One region of the Aliivibrio kagoshimensis genome, then DNA from elsewhere that is predicted to be linked to it. Evidence: riboswitches for the same ligand, from Rfam matches in the RefSeq annotation. Region 1 holds a riboswitch; each other region holds the start of a gene.
What was found. Region 1 has a riboswitch for thiamine pyrophosphate ahead of thiD (bifunctional hydroxymethylpyrimidine kinase/phosphomethylpyrimidine kinase). Riboswitches for the same ligand answer to the same signal wherever they lie in the genome.
Positions count from the first base shown of each region.

Region 1 (5,407 bases):
TAAAGATGAGCACGGCACCTATCCGATGCATACTTGGGTGAGAAGCCCGCACATGAGCGAGCACTTCCCTTACACTGAGCAAGAGACCATTATTTTGGTCAAGGTTGGGCATTTGCCGTTGTAGTGTCTATGAGATAAAGGGGTTAGTAGCGCTCCTGCCAAGAGGCATAAGCAAACAGTATGTCTTCATAATCATCGGCACTTTTAGAGTGATGAATTGCAGACTCTACATAGCCAATGTCTTCGTTGTTGTAAGTAGAGATACGAAGCTCATAATTGGGAGTCATAAAGTAAGCGATGGCAGTGATGATAATAAAGGCGGGGATCCCCGCATAGATCGGGTGAAGTATGAAGAAGCCGAAACCGAAAGTAGCACCAATCAATAAGGCACGTTTGAGCTTACTTTTCCTATTATATTGCCGAATAAATAGATCGTTAATTTTGCCAAAAGCGATAGAACGATTTTTTACGTGAAGGTGTTCATTGTCAACCCAGACAGATTTCTCTTCCATTAAAAACCTCATAAGAATCAAACCGAATAGTGAAAATTAACATGTTTCTAACTTCACGAATGTGGCTAGAAACACGGAAATAAAAAAAATGGCTATTTATGATGTTTGATACAGCTCTAAAGGGAGCCCGTCGGGATCACTAAAAAAAGTGAATTTTTTATCAGTAAAAGGATCAACCCGGATCGGCTCTACGTCAATACCATGGCGTTGAAGCTGCACGACGCACGGCTCTATAGCATCGACAGCAAAGGCGAGGTGTCTCAGCCCTAATGCTTCTGGGTAACTTGGTCGCTGAGGTGATTCTTTGAATGAAAACAGTTCTATTTGCCCCCCATCTGGCAGTGCTAAATCCAGTTTGTAGGAGTCACGATCTGCTCGGTAATTTTCTGCAATAATCTCTAGTCCTAAACATTCAGTGTAAAACGTTTTGGATTTCGGATAGTTTGAGCAGATTATGGCTGCATGATGAAAGCCTTTAAGCATGATTCTCTCCGAAAGTGGTCATTATCGACATTGAAGTCAGGAGCTAATTACTCTAAGGTAAATTTTGTATTTATCCATCAATTTATTCAAGGAGTGTGTATGCCACAAGAAAAAATTCGTTGCCCGTGGGTAGACACAAGTAAAGAGGATTATGTTGCTTATCACGATACAGAGTGGGGTGTACCGACTCGCGATGATCAAACTATCTTTGAATTTTTAGTATTAGAGTCCGCGCAAGCGGGACTGAGTTGGTACACCATTTTAAAAAAGCGTGACAACTATCGGCAGGCATTTTCAAACTTTCAGCCAGACGTGGTTGCTCAATTTAATGAAGAAGATGTTGCCCGACTAATGGAAAATGCAGGTATTGTACGTAATCGACGTAAAATTGAAGCGGCAATCAATAATGCGAAACGGTTTTTAGAGGTTCAAGCTGAGTTCGGTCAGTTTTCAGACTATATTTGGGGGTTTGTAAATCAAAAAACCATCGTCCATCATATTGAAACGGCAGCGGACTATCCCGTTACAACGCCAGAGTCTGATGCCCTCGCAAAAGACATGAAAAAACGTGGCTTTAAATTTTTGGGGTCAACCACACTCTACGCACATATGCAGGCGACGGGGATGGTGAATGACCACAGCGTTAACTGTTTTTGTCGTTCCTAGCAATTTGTATTCGCTAAATTTTTTTTATAGGGGCGCCCTCTTCTTTGAGCTGTTTTGTTTCTGGTTGTTTATCAGGATAGCAGTCGCGTATTTGGATAAAGTCTTTTAAGTTGTCTAACATTATATCGATCAGTTGCGGGTCAAACTGATGACCTCTTTCACGTTTGAAAAGTGCTACAGCATCTTCAATCGGCCACGGTTCTTTATAGCAACGTAGGCTTAAGAGTGCGTCAAACACATCAACAATCGAGGTTATTCTGGCAAAAAGATGGATCTCTTCAGCAGATTTCTGATTTGGATAGCCTTTACCGTCCCATCGTTCATGGTGTTCATAAGCGATAATTGCGGCGATGTTAGTCAGGTCGCTGTTGCTGCTTTTTAGAAGTTTATACCCAGCCGTAGTGTGTGTTTGCATGATTTTCCACTCATCGGCAGTCAGCTTTCCTGGTTTATCTAAAATAGACTCCGGAATAGCGATTTTACCTACATCATGCATTGGACTGATTATTTCGATCATTTCACACTCTCGATGAGACAAACCAAACAGCTTGGCCATTAGTGCAGAGAGTTTCGCGACACGTTTAACATGCTGGCCCGTTTCTCCTGAACGGGTCTCAATGGCTTCACCTAGCACATTGATCATGTTTTTCTGAATACTTAAGGTTTTCTTCTGCAAAGTGACAATTTTTTTGTGCTGATTATTGATTCTTCGTTTGTGCCTGATCGTCATAGATTGAATAAAAATAATAACCACTAAAATAATAATAATGGCGCTGGAGATAAGCAATATCTCTAAATGTTCTTCAATAAATGAGATCGGTTTATTGAGGATGACAGAATTATCTGGCAGCAGTGATGTTGGAATACTATGTTTTTTCAGGGCTGAGTAATTATAAACAGGGAGGTTTACCTCTACCTCTTCCGATTGAGAACGCTCAATATTACTATTGATCGTCAATAGCGTTTCTGCCGCTTTCAAACCTATGTTATGTGGTCTAAGGACTATGCCTCCGACTACATCACTTAAAATAAAGTATTCGCCCAACACAAACACAGGTGCACGACTTGCTTGACTGATCGTTTCGGCCACTTCCGGGTAGCTATGATAAACACCACGACTTATCTCAGTGTTGTAATGGGAGAGTAACACCGCATCATCTTTAGAGATAGTTGACAGTTGTTGAGCGGCTTCTCGTAGTGTTTTATCACGTATTTCAATGACATTGAGTTTAGAAAAGTTAGAAAGGCTAGTAATAACTCGTTTTCGAATCAACTCAGAAGTGGTACTACGGTCAGATAAAAAATAGAGGTTTTTGATATTCGGGTTTAGTTTTACAATCGCGTTTATATTTTTATTTACATCATCTTTTTCATAAATGATGATGCCTTTATTATTCACACTTGATAGGTCAACGTTAAGGTCATTGATTCCTACAGCGACATAAGGAGCGGTAAGTGATAGAGGTTTACTGTAGTTCTTGAAAAACGTCAATGCATTATCATCAACGATAATGACGCCATCAAACGTGTAATGGTCGTATTTTATTTTGAAATATTGCGAGAAACTCTGATAGTACTCTGGTGTAGAAACTCGTTTGGTATCTAAAAACTCGACCGATATTCTAACGGGGACATTGTTTTGTTTAAAATTGTCGACGATTCCATTTTGAATATCTGACGTCCATTTGAAAGAGGGTTCATAGGATTGAAGAATTAAGATACGTTTCGGTCGCTCTTGGCTTTCGCTTGAAAACGACGAAAAAGAGGAAATAAAAATAAACAATGAGAACAATGTATAAAAGAAATTCTTCATTATTTATTGGTCGTCCAAATGCAGAGATAGATAGGTACTCTGACGGAATAGCTCAGTGACATCAAGGTTTTAATATAAAACTGAGGTGTGAATCCGCTATTTTATTGAAAGAACTACAAGGTTTGTTCACTCAGTTGTATATGACGATATCGAACTATTTGATATTGAGTAGTCCTATCAATTCTGAGTGTTAATGATAGTATGTTTTTCTTAGTCGGGGAGCCTGAGATATTAAATCAGAGGCTGAGATCACAATGTGAACCCGTTGAACCTGATTCAGTTAATTCTGACGTAGGGAACTTAAAGGAATAGTGCTTATGACTTCACTTATCTCATCTTTATCTTTTCCGACCACACCGATTGTGTTAACCATTGCGGGTTCTGACAGTGGTGGTGGAGCAGGAATTCAAGCCGATATTAAAACCATTTCAGCGACCGGAGGGTACGCGTGTTCTGTTATTACGGCTTTGACCGCGCAAAACACGCAAGGAGTAACCGGAATTTATTCGATTAGCAGTGAGTTTGTCGAACAGCAACTCGATGCGGTATTTTGTGATCTCGATGTAATTGCCGTTAAGATCGGTATGTTGAGCGACGAGACAATTATTGCTTCAGTTGCCAAGAAACTTAGACAATACGCGCCGAAATATATTGTGCTTGATCCTGTGATGGTTGCTACTAGTGGAGATATGCTGCTCAAATCCACAGCGATGGAGACGCTTAAAACTACCCTGTTTCCGCTTGCTGATGTCATTACGCCTAACTTGCTAGAAGCCGCGGCATTAATTGGCAGTGACGTACCTCTAACAAGCGAGGACATGTTAGCAATGGTCGATAAACTCCGTGCACTAGGATCAAAATCAGTATTGTTAAAAGGAGGGCACTTAGAGAATGATAGGAGTAGCACTGATCTATTGATCTTGCCTGAGAGTATCAAACCGTTCTCTGAACCACGTATTGATACGACCAATACTCATGGCACAGGCTGCACCTTATCTTCGGCGATAGCGTCCTATTTGGCTCAAGGGCATGAGTTAGGGCCGTCAGTGAGCTTAGCTAAAAACTATATTACTAAAGCGATTTTACATGCCAATGAACTCAATATTGGCAAAGGTCATGGGCCGGTAAATCATTTTTTTAAAGAGAATAGTTCAGAGTTAATATTAGAGTGACAATAAGGTGGAGAGTCACTCCACCTTAACAGGATGACTTTAACTTATTATTTTCTACATCCTGAAACATTGTAATCAATCGCAATCGCAGCGTTTTCAGCAGCACCACTTACCTTTATATATCCCCAATAGTTAGGTTGTGCATTGAGGTAAATGCACTCGCTGTTTCCGGGGTTATTAGACCTGGCATCGACATTAGTGCCGTTTGGCCAGCCTGAGTTACTATACTCAATAGTTAGGTCGCCAGTACCTTCTCCTGTTGAAATGGCAATGTTCTGCTGAGCGTTAACATTGGCAAGGTTTAGCCAAATTGTATTTGAACTTGCAAGGCATGCCGCGATACCATCCTCTAGGGTTCCGCTGTTAATTTTACTACTTGTTGAGCAGTTTTTCGGAAGTGTTGTCCCCGCGGCCACTTTTTTCAACCATTGCTCGAATTCAGATTGATACTGAGTTGACCACTGGGTGATGATCGATTTGTAAGCAGCCCAATCACCACTGCGAGTTGCAGCTAACATCAGGTTAATATCGTCGATATGGCGTTCAAACATGAACCTGACTGCCAAATAACCCCAACGATAAATACGGTCGACATCAAAACCCTCGTAAGTGGTGTCGAAGATCTGCGCGAGTGTATAGGTGGAACCATCGAGAATGGTTTCAATTGCTAATGGATTATCATCTTGGTTGGCGACGTATTCGGCGACACCTTCACTCCACCACACAACAAGCTCAGTAGGGGTGTTAAAGTTTCCGTACAG
Region 1 covers NZ_JAKJSQ010000100.1:1,510-6,916, reverse strand. The annotation lists gene L4C32_RS19340 (cupin domain-containing protein) at 1-124, shown strand, start outside; gene L4C32_RS19335 (hypothetical protein) at 144-512, opposite strand; gene gloA2 (SMU1112c/YaeR family gloxylase I-like metalloprotein) at 609-995, opposite strand; gene L4C32_RS19325 (DNA-3-methyladenine glycosylase I) at 1,095-1,661, shown strand; gene L4C32_RS19320 (HD domain-containing phosphohydrolase) at 1,675-3,474, opposite strand; TPP riboswitch at 3,680-3,789, shown strand; gene thiD (bifunctional hydroxymethylpyrimidine kinase/phosphomethylpyrimidine kinase) at 3,792-4,646, shown strand; gene L4C32_RS19310 (M9 family metallopeptidase) at 4,694-5,407, opposite strand, start outside.

Region 2 (5,407 bases), on a different contig from region 1:
TGCGTTGCTTGTTGGTTCTTTTAATGCCTTCTTTTTGTGGGCAATGAGCACAGCGTTTGAGACTAGAGTAAACCACCCTTGGCTGATCTATCTTCTTCCCGTTGCTGGTTTAGTCATTGTTTATTGCTATCAAAACCTCGGTAAAAATTCGGGAGGTGGTAATAATCTTATCATGGATGAAATTAACGAAGCGGGGCAGGGAATACCGGTTCGAATGGGGCCGCTTGTCATGGTTACCACGGTTATGACTCATCTGTTTGGCGGTTCTGCGGGACGTGAGGGGACGGCAGTACAGATTGGTGGTGCTACGACAGAATGGTTATCGACTCTATTTAAGTTATCGGACTCTGACAGAAAAATCATGCTCACTGCGGGTATTGCGTCTGGTTTTGGTGCAGTATTTGGTACTCCACTCACCGGAGCGATCTTTGCTTTAGAGGTTCTATTTATTGGTCGGATTAAATTTAATGCAGTACTCCCTGCCCTTTTTGCCGCTGTCCTTGCTGATGTCGTTTGTAGTGCCTGGGGTGCACACCATACGCATTATGGCATCAACTTTGCCCAATCCGTTGAGATGTTCGATTCCATGGTTAAAGTCGATTTGGTGCTGTTGGGGAAGATATTATTAGCATCCATTGCCTTTGGTTTAGCCGGTTATCTTTTTGGTGAACTCACCCATGGCTTCAAGGATATTTTTACTGCTACGCTTAAAAACCCCTACCTGATAGTGGTCGTTGGCGGTGTTATTATCATTGCGGCTGTACAGCTTATTGGCAACCAAGATTATATTGGCTTAGGGGTTTACGCAGGTCGAGAGGGTGGGGTCAGTATTCTTAGTGCTTTCAATGTTGGTGGTGCTGAATGGTACAGTTGGTTACTTAAGTTAGTACTTACTGCTATTACATTAGCTGCTGGCTATAAAGGTGGAGAAGTTACACCACTGTTTTTTGTCGGGGCTACATTAGGAAACTCATTAGCTTGGCTTCTAGGGGCTCCGGTTGATCTATTTGCCGCGTTGGGTTTCCTTGCTGTGTTCGCTGCAGCAACCAATACTCCTTTCGCTTGTACTATTATGGGTGTTGAGCTATTTGGTGCTGATCACATTCTCTACTTCGCAATCGCCTGCTTTACCGCTTACTATTTCAGTGGTCATACAGGGATTTACTCATCGCAACGTGTTTCTGTAGCAAAAACGTTTACTCCTAATGGGCCAGAATACGTTCCTGATAAGATAGGTTTACTGCGAGAAGTGGATTCCTCTTATTTAAAGCGGTGGGCCAAGAAGCTTAATAAGTAACTGAGCAATAAGGGAGGATGATCTCCCTTTTTACTTCCTGACTATTATTTAACCTTGCTGTTACATCTTCTGTTCTTTATACTGCTTTCGAAACTTGTCGGAGTGCCTTAAGGCTGAGACCGTATTTTTACGGGATCCGTTGAACCTGATTCAGGATAATACCTGCGAAGGAAACAAGAGAAAACCACAGAGTTATTCTAATATCTGTATGTAAATTAATCATTTACACCTCTTGTAGCATCTATCCGTCAAGCATTTTCCAACTATTCTTATTAAAGGAAAAATGCTATGTCGAATCGCAAACAAGCGAGACTGGAAGCTAAGCAATTTATAGATTCACTATCAGTACAACCTTACCCAAACTCAAATAAAGCGTATATCGAAGGCAGTCGTCCTGATATTCGTGTGCCTATGCGTGAAATTTCTTTGGCTGACAGCTTAATTGGCGGCAGCAAAGAAAATCCTATCATGCAGCCTAATGAACCCATTCAAGTCTATGATACTTCAGGTGTTTATACAGATCCTGAGCATACTGTTGATCTTCATATGGGCTTGCCTAAAATGCGTGCCAATTGGGTTGTAGAGCGCGGTGATACTGAGGTATTGGCCAATGTAAGCTCTGTCTATACCAAAGAACGTTTGGAAGATGAGACTCTTGACGATCTCCGTTATGGAAACCTTCCAGAAATTCGTCGTGCAAAAGAGGGCCAATGTGTTACCCAACTCCATTATGCAAGAAAGGGTATCGTTACTCCGGAGATGGAGTACATTGCTATTCGAGAAAATATGGGACGTCATCAATACGCCGATGAGCAGCTAAATTTCCAACATCCAGGTCATAATTTTGGGGCTAATTTACCCAAAGAGATCACCCCTGAATTTGTTCGCCGTGAAGTCGCCGAAGGCCGAGCAATTATCCCATCAAATATTAATCATCCAGAATCTGAACCAATGATTATTGGTCGTAATTTCTTGGTTAAAGTTAATTCCAACATTGGTAACTCATCAGTCAGCTCTTCTATTGAAGAAGAAGTTGAGAAGCTGGTCTGGTCTACTCGTTGGGGTGGCGATACCGTTATGGATCTCTCTACAGGCCGTAATATTCATGAAACCCGCGAGTGGATCATGCGTAACAGCCCGGTACCTATTGGAACGGTACCTATGTATCAAGCACTAGAAAAAGTGAATGGTATTGCTGAGAACCTTAATTGGGAAGTGATGCGCGATACGTTAATCGAGCAAGCTGAGCAGGGGGTGGACTATTTCACTATCCATGCTGGTTTGTTGCTTCGCTACGTACCTATGACTGCGAAACGTGTTACAGGCATTGTATCTCGTGGCGGTTCAATCATCGCAAAATGGTGTTTAGCGCACCATCAAGAGAGTTTCCTATATTCCAATTTCCGTGAAATCTGTGAGATTTGTGCTAAATACGATGTCGCTTTATCGCTTGGAGATGGTCTGCGTCCCGGTTCAATTGCTGATGCGAATGATGAAGCGCAGTTTGCCGAGTTGAGAACCTTAGGAGAGTTGACAAAAATTGCTTGGGAATATGATGTACAGGTGATCATCGAAGGTCCAGGTCACGTACCAATGCACATGATCAAAGAGAACATGGATGAGCAGTTAGAGCACTGTCATGAAGCACCTTTTTACACTCTTGGTCCATTAACTACCGATATCGCTCCAGGTTATGATCACATTACCTCTGGTATTGGTGCCGCCATGATTGGTTGGTACGGCTGTGCCATGCTCTGTTATGTAACGCCAAAAGAGCATCTGGGTTTACCAAATAAAGACGACGTTAAAACCGGTCTAATCACTTATAAATTGTGTGCTCATGCGGCAGATTTAGCCAAAGGACATCCCGGCGCGCAAATACGTGATAATGCACTCTCTAAAGCACGTTTTGAGTTCCGATGGGAAGATCAGTTTAACCTAGGTTTAGACCCGGAAACTGCTCGTGCTTTTCACGATGAAACCTTGCCTCAAGAGTCTGGTAAAGTGGCTCATTTCTGTTCTATGTGTGGTCCTAAGTTCTGCTCTATGAAAATATCGCAAGAGGTTAGGGAGTATGCCAAAGATACGGAACAAGTTGCCGCAGATGGTTTAATTGAAGTACGTCTTCTTGATGACCCGTTAGAAGGAATGCGCCAAAAGTCAGAAGAGTTTAAAGCTAAAGGCTCTGAACTATACAAACTGGCAACGGCAGCGGAAATCGAGGATCAGTGATGAACGCTCTCTACTTATCCAGTGAGAACCACTCACTGTTAAGTCAGATAGAGCGCTTTATTGAAGCAGCAAAACAGAAGCAGTTGGATCAAGCTGTAGAGTTAGTTATTGACTCTACAGGGCCAACTGGCCTGTTAGTGAATGGATGTAAAAGTGTGATAACTTTTACTCCATTTGCGCTTATTAGTGATGCGGACTTACTCTCATCTACAATTAAGATTGCTGAAGCACCTTCTGACATGACTGTCGCCGATGCACAACGTTTGGTCCTTCTATATCCAAACCTAGTACTTGTAAATGTCCAGATCCCCGACGGATTCTTAGATGTTTGGCAATTTGACCAATTTCATCGAGCGCTGTTTTATCCGGATAGTACAAACAGAGAGCGTCACCACTCTCTACTATTAACCGCCTTGGTTTTTGATTTCCCACTAGAGGATGCACTCACGCTAGCACGGGCTAATGTTTCACGTGAAACATGGCCAACCGAACGTCATATGTTTCCAACTCCGATATTACCTGGTACTGAACTTGCCAAAAAAATTGGATGGCACTCTGAAGTTATCTTCCCTGAACATTTCGTTGCTATTGATAGTGAAAAACTTGGACTCTATCCCGTTGTTGATTCTGTTGAATGGATTGAAAAGTTACTCTCATTAGGAGTAACAACGTTGCAACTGAGAATTAAAAACCCTAATGAGCCGACACTTGAAGATCAAATCAAACGTAGTATTGAATTTGGTCGTCAGTTTGGCGCCCAGGTATTCATTAATGACTATTGGCAACTTGCGATTAAACATGACGCCTATGGTGTTCATTTAGGGCAGGAAGATATAGAAGTGGCAGACATGGTTGCAATAGCTAATTCTGGATTAAGGATTGGCCTATCTACTCATGGTTATTATGAGATTCTACGTATTTCTCAACTTAATCCTAGTTACATTGCTTTAGGCCATATTTTCCCGACTACGACTAAACAGATGCCTTCAAAACCTCAAGGGCTCAGTCGTTTGGCACTTTATCGTCAGTTGATAAAACAAGTACCAACGGTGGCTATTGGTGGAATAGATCTCAATCGGGCACCAGCTGTGTGGCAAACTGGTGTTTCGAGTTTAGCCGTCGTTCGTGCTGTGACTGAAGCTAATGATCCGAAGAAGGTGATAGATCAGTTTTCTTCGATCATGCATAAAACAGAACACCACTCAATGAGTGAGGGGGCATAATTGGAGACATTAACAGATTGCGAATTTGTTCAATATAGCCGCCAAATTATGCTGCCAGAAGTTGAAGAGTGTGGCCAATTGAAATTGAAATCATCATCAGTTTTGATTATTGGGATGGGGGGGTTAGGCTCAGCAGCTTCTAGTTATTTGGCTGCATCTGGCGTCGGAACAATAGTGATTGCTGATCATGACGAAGTCGATGTCTCTAATCTTCAGCGACAAACGATTTATCGATATGGTGACGTGAATAGTGAAAAGGTACTTGCAGCGAAGAAACAGCTTGAACAGATAAATGGAAATATCCGCATTCGGACGGTGAATAAGCAACTCTCTGGTGACCAATTATCATTAGAAGTGTCGCTTGCAGATGTTGTTTTGGATTGCACAGACAACTTAAAGAGTCGTTATGCCATCAATGAAGCGTGCATTTCTAATAAAAAAGTCCTTATTTCGGGTGCCGCAATTGGGTGGAAAGGCCAGTTAATGACCTTTGATTTCACAAAACAGATGAAAGGGTGTTATGGCTGTTTGTTCCCGAAAAGCAGTGAAGCAAGTGAATCTATTAACTGCTCTACGTACGGGATAATTGGGCCTGTAGTTGGAATCATCGGAAATATGCAGGCACTAGAGGCCATCAAAGTCATCTCAAATATCA
Region 2 covers NZ_JAKJSQ010000020.1:1,122-6,528, forward strand. The annotation lists gene L4C32_RS08765 (voltage-gated chloride channel family protein) at 1-1,297, shown strand, start outside; TPP riboswitch at 1,386-1,487, shown strand; gene thiC (phosphomethylpyrimidine synthase ThiC) at 1,586-3,529, shown strand; gene thiE (thiamine phosphate synthase) at 3,529-4,752, shown strand; gene L4C32_RS08780 (HesA/MoeB/ThiF family protein) at 4,753-5,407, shown strand, end outside.
Region 2: it holds a riboswitch for thiamine pyrophosphate, as region 1 does, so the genes downstream of both, thiC (phosphomethylpyrimidine synthase ThiC) here and thiD (bifunctional hydroxymethylpyrimidine kinase/phosphomethylpyrimidine kinase) in region 1, are expected to answer to the same signal.

Region 3 (5,407 bases), on a different contig from region 1:
TCCTAACACGGCAACAACACTTCCTGCTTCAATATCCAGTTCAAAATTGAATCTCTCTTGCTGGTATTGATATTGAACGTTGGAGAAGTTAATCATTGTGTGTCCCTTTTTTATTCACCATAAATACCCTTTCAAGCACCACAAATACCCCAACACTGAATAGTAATAGAAACAGTGACACTACCGCAGCAGCATCCATCTGATAACTGCCAAGCAGTTGAAACAGATAGAGAGGTAGCGTATTAAAATCTTGACTTCCAAACAGTGATATCGCGCTGATGTCCCCCATCGACAATACAAAGCTAATCGCAAAGGCATGAATAATTGGCGCCTTTAATGCTCGCCACTCAATCAGACAAAAACGGTGAAAACCCAATATACCTAAGCTGGCACACAAGGTGTCATATTGTTGAGCGATATGCAGCATGGGTTGCGCTAAGGTTTTTATCACATAAGGTAGTGCCATCAACGCATTGACTGCGATGACGATGACTATCGCTAAACGAAATACATCCGTAACATCTCGAAGCAACAAAAATATCCCGGTACTTATTACCAGCCCTGGTGTTACCAGAATAATAGTGCCAATTAACTCCAACTTATCTGAACGAAAATTCATCCCAGCCAAGCGCCATACTCGGCTGGCTATCAAAATAAACAAACCTGCAATAAGAGATAACGTTGCGGCAAACGTCGCTACCAATAGAGAGCTTTTAATGGCACTCCAAAAGTTCGAACTACTAACGACATCAAAAAATCGCTCATTCACACCGTATGCAACCACCGACATCAGCGGGGGAATAACCAATAGAACCACCAGTACTATCCAACTGATATCCCAATATTTAGCGAGTTTTGAATCACCATACAACCGCTGAACATGACCTCGACTTCCACTAGCAATCGGAACAGGACGAGAGATCCTCTGTATGGCCATAGCCAGTAGGCCGCACAATAACATCTGCCACAATGCCAGCAGTGCACCTGCTTGTAGGTCAAAATCAAACTTAATCGCCTGATAGATAGCCAGCTCAATCGTGGTGGACTTTGGCCCCCCCCCCAGTGCCATTACCGTGGCAAAACTGGTAAAGCAGAGCATAAAGACCAAACCAGCCACATGGGGCAGCTGCTGACGAAGCATCGGCCACTCAACCAATTTAAATTTATTCCAGTGATTAATTCCTAAATGAGCCGCCAGTTTATGTTGCTCCGCTGGAATAGAGTCGAGAGATTGCAATAACAAACGGGTAGCAAATGGAAGATTAAAGAAGACATGAGCCAATAAAATGCCATTAAGGCCGTAGATAGAAAAAGGTAATTTTTGCTCAAACACCGCCAACAGCTGTGAAAGTAAACCGCTGTTACCATAAATTGAGAGCAGACCAAACACCCCGACCAAGACAGGGAGTACCAGAGTAGTGGCAAACAGTTTAAGAAGCAGTGCTTTACCTGGGAAGGTGCGACGTGACAGAGCATGAGAAACGGGAATAGCGAGGCCAACACTCAATAAGGTAGATAAAAAGGATTGGTAAAAACTGAAAGTAGTGACGTGTCGATAGTAGGGATCAAACCAGATGGCACTGAGATCTAAAGTTGGAGATTGCAACAGCAACGCCGTAATGGCAGAGCCTACAAAAACAAAAATAAACCCGGCAATCGCTATGCCGGGCATCTGTTTTTTATCGATAGACATCAATAGAACAACATTAGAAGCTGACTGAGTGCTGCCACTCACGAATCCAAGTTTTACGATTCTCAGCAATTTCATCTGAGTTAAATGTCAGTGATTTTGACGGGATAGTAAGTTGCTCAAACCCTTCTGGTAGCTCAACCTCTGTCACTGGGTACATCCAATTCCCAGTAGGCATGACCTCTTGGAACTCATCACTTAAGATAAAGGCCATAAATTGATCCGCTAACGTCTGATTTTTGCTACTTTTCACTTTAGCCGCAACTTCTACTTGCGTGTAGTGACCTTCAGCAAAATCCGCTGATACATATTGGTTTTTCTGCTCCGCAATAATGTGATAAGCCGGCGAGGTGGTGTAAGAGAGCACCATATCCGCTTCACCTTTTAAGAACATATTATAAGCTTCAGACCAACCTTTAGTTACAGTGACCGTTTTTTCCGCCAGCTGTTTCCATGCACCAGTCACATCGTCACCATAGACAGACTTCATCCACAGCATCAAACCTTGTCCTGGAGTAGAAGTGCGAGGATCTTGGTAGATCACTTTAATATCATCGCGCTGTTCAACTAACTCTTTCAAGCTCTTAGGTGGGTTCTTTAAGCTCTCTTTGTTGTAAACAAAAGAGAAGTAGCCGTAATCAAATGGAACAAATGTTGTATCTGACCAACCGTTTGGCAAAGTAACGCTGCTGGTATCGACACTATGCTGAGTCAATAACCCGGTCTTCTTCGCTTCTGCAATCAAATTATTGTCTAAACCTAGCACGATATCGGCTTTGCTGTTTTTACCCTCTAAACGCAAGCGATTTAAAATGGTAACGCCATCATCAAGAGCAACAAACTCAAGATCACAACCACACTTCTGCTCAAACGCTTTTTCAACTTTTGGGCCAGGTCCCCAATCAGAGGCAAATGAGTCATATGTATAAACGGTTAATGTATCTGCGGCCGAAGCGGACATCGATGTCATGGCAGCTAACGTTACAAGAGGAAGAATTTTTTTCACTATGCACTCCATATATAGCGTGGATGGCATAGAAATGAGGAGAGTATCGACATACGATAACTGAGCGCTCAATTCCTACGCCAGTATTATCTGGTTCAGGTATACGGGTCCTGTATCTACAATCTCAGCCTAATTCACATTAAGCTCCCCGTTGAGAAGCCTCATTGTATAGAAAAATGAGGCAATGCCAAATCAATTATCGCTGGTCATATCCCCAACGAGGAACCAAGCCTTGGTTAATACCGAGATGGTCCAGCACTCTGGCTACCATAAAATCGACTAAATCATCAATGGATTTCGGATTATGATAAAAACCCGGAGCCGCTGGCATAATTGTCACCCCCATTGTAGAGAGCTTATGCATATTCTCTAAATGCAGAGTAGAGAATGGCGTTTCCCGAACCATTAAGATCAGCTGACCACGCTCTTTAAGCACCACATCTGCGGCGCGCTCAATTAAGTTATCAGACATGCCATGAGCAATCGACGCCAATGTTCCGGCAGAACAAGGACAAACCACCATCTGTTTTGGTGCCGCGGAGCCCGAAGCGACAGGAGAGAACCACTCCTCTTTACCGCACACTACTAATCGCTCAGGCGGGCAATGTAAGTGTTCAACCAACGCCTTTTTGATTCCTGCAGGACTGGCTGGAAGTTTTAAGTGATGTTCAGTGGCCATCACAACTCGCGCTGCCGAAGAGATCAATACATAGACTTGATAACCTGATGCCAACAGACACTCTAATAACCTCAAGCCGTAGGGGGCACCCGACGCTCCGGTCATGGCTAACGTGATCGATTTACTCTCAAAATCTACTTTCACATCATTCATCATTACTACTCCCTACTTGGCCTGTAACTTGGTTAGTAATTTGTCGTGAATACCTTCAAAGCCGCCGTTGCTCATCACTAAGATTTGATCCCCAGGATTCGCCTCAGCGACTATCGCATCAACAAAATGTTCAATATCGTCTGAAATCATTGCAGGTTGACGACACTGTTCAGCAACGTCCTGCAATGACCAGTCGATATTAGCAGGCTGATAAAGGTAGACCGAGTCAGCCAGAGCTAAAGAGCTGGCGAGCGTATCCTTATGAACCCCAAGTTTCATGGTGCTTGAACGAGGCTCAAGCACCGCAATGATCTTCTTCTGACCCACTTTATTACGCAGGCCATCTAATGTGAGACCAATTGCGGTTGGGTGGTGAGCAAAATCATCATAGACAGTAATCTCGTTAACCGTGCCTTTTAACTCTAAACGGCGCTTGGTATTAATGAATTTCCCTAGGGCTTCACAAGCAAGATCGATAGTCACACCAACGTGCCTTGCCGCTGCAATCGCCATCAACCCATTTTGAACATTATGATCACCGACTAAATCCCAATCTACGCTGCCGGATATTTCCCCCTCAAAGATGACATCAAATCGTGAACCATCAGATTTATGCTTCTCCACCTGCCACACACCATCGGCGCCAGTAAACTCCAATTCACTCCAGCACCCTTGATTAATCACCTCGGCCAGTACCGGATCAGATTTTGGTGCAAAAATACGACCATTACCCGGTACTGTCCTCACCAAGTGATGAAACTGCTTTTGAATCGCGGCAAGATTGTCAAAAATGTCGGCATGATCAAACTCTAGATTATTCATCACCAACGTTCTTGGGTGGTAATGGACGAACTTGGAACGTTTATCGAAAAAAGCGCTGTCATATTCATCGGCTTCCACAACAAAGAACATACTGTCGCCCAAACGGGCTGAAACCCCGAAGTTTCCTAGCACTCCGCCGACTAGAAAGCCCGGAGAATAGCCGCAATCTTCAAGAATCCAAGACAACATACTCGACGTGGTAGTTTTACCGTGGGTGCCTGAAACAGCCAGAACCCAACGGTCGTGCAATAAAAATTCTTGCAGCCACTGCGGACCAGAAGTGTATTTGAGGTTGTGATTCAATACATATTCAACACATGGATTACCGCGACTCATTGCATTACCAATGACCACGAGGTCCGGTGCAGGATTCAGCTGTTCAGGATTGAACCCTTCAATAATTTCAATACCTTGCGACTCTAAAAGAGTGCTCATCGGGGGGTAAACATTAGCATCACAGCCGGTGACTTTATGCCCTAGTTGCCTAGCTAAAACGGCCGCTCCGCCCATAAAGGTGCCACAGATGCCCAAAATATGAATATGCATAATCATTGCTCAAAGAAGATAAGTAACGCCATTTTGAGTTACTTCAATACGAATAAAAAGATCTTTGCTATACAATTAGATACAGCTAACAAGATTTATTAAAAATAAAACACGGTTCTTAACACGTATTGTACCTGAGCCTAATTCCAATGACATCCAATCATAAATGATTACTAAGGATAGAACATGTCACAGACCAGAACACTAGGCGAGTTTATTGTTGAAAAACAAAATGATTTTGCCCACGCCAGTGGAGACCTTTCTTCCCTACTCGGTTCGATTAAACTTGCTGCAAAAATCGTAAACCGTGAGATAAATAAGGCCGGATTGGTCGATATCACAGGTTCAGTCGGCAGTGAGAATGTTCAAGGCGAAGAGCAACAGAAATTAGACTTATACGCTAACGAAGTATTCAAATCTGCACTCGAAGCACGAGATCAAGTTTGCGGTGTGGCGAGTGAAGAAGAAGATGAAGCAGTTGCCTTTAACAAAGCGTTAAATCGCAGTGCAA
Region 3 covers NZ_JAKJSQ010000005.1:153,490-158,896, forward strand. The annotation lists gene thiQ (thiamine ABC transporter ATP-binding protein) at 1-96, opposite strand, end outside; gene thiP (thiamine/thiamine pyrophosphate ABC transporter permease ThiP) at 89-1,693, opposite strand; gene thiB (thiamine ABC transporter substrate binding subunit) at 1,707-2,660, opposite strand; TPP riboswitch at 2,752-2,857, opposite strand; gene L4C32_RS03345 (flavin prenyltransferase UbiX) at 2,893-3,528, opposite strand; gene mpl (UDP-N-acetylmuramate:L-alanyl-gamma-D-glutamyl-meso-diaminopimelate ligase) at 3,541-4,896, opposite strand; gene fbp (class 1 fructose-bisphosphatase) at 5,083-5,407, shown strand, end outside.
Region 3: it holds a riboswitch for thiamine pyrophosphate, as region 1 does, so the genes downstream of both, thiB (thiamine ABC transporter substrate binding subunit) here and thiD (bifunctional hydroxymethylpyrimidine kinase/phosphomethylpyrimidine kinase) in region 1, are expected to answer to the same signal.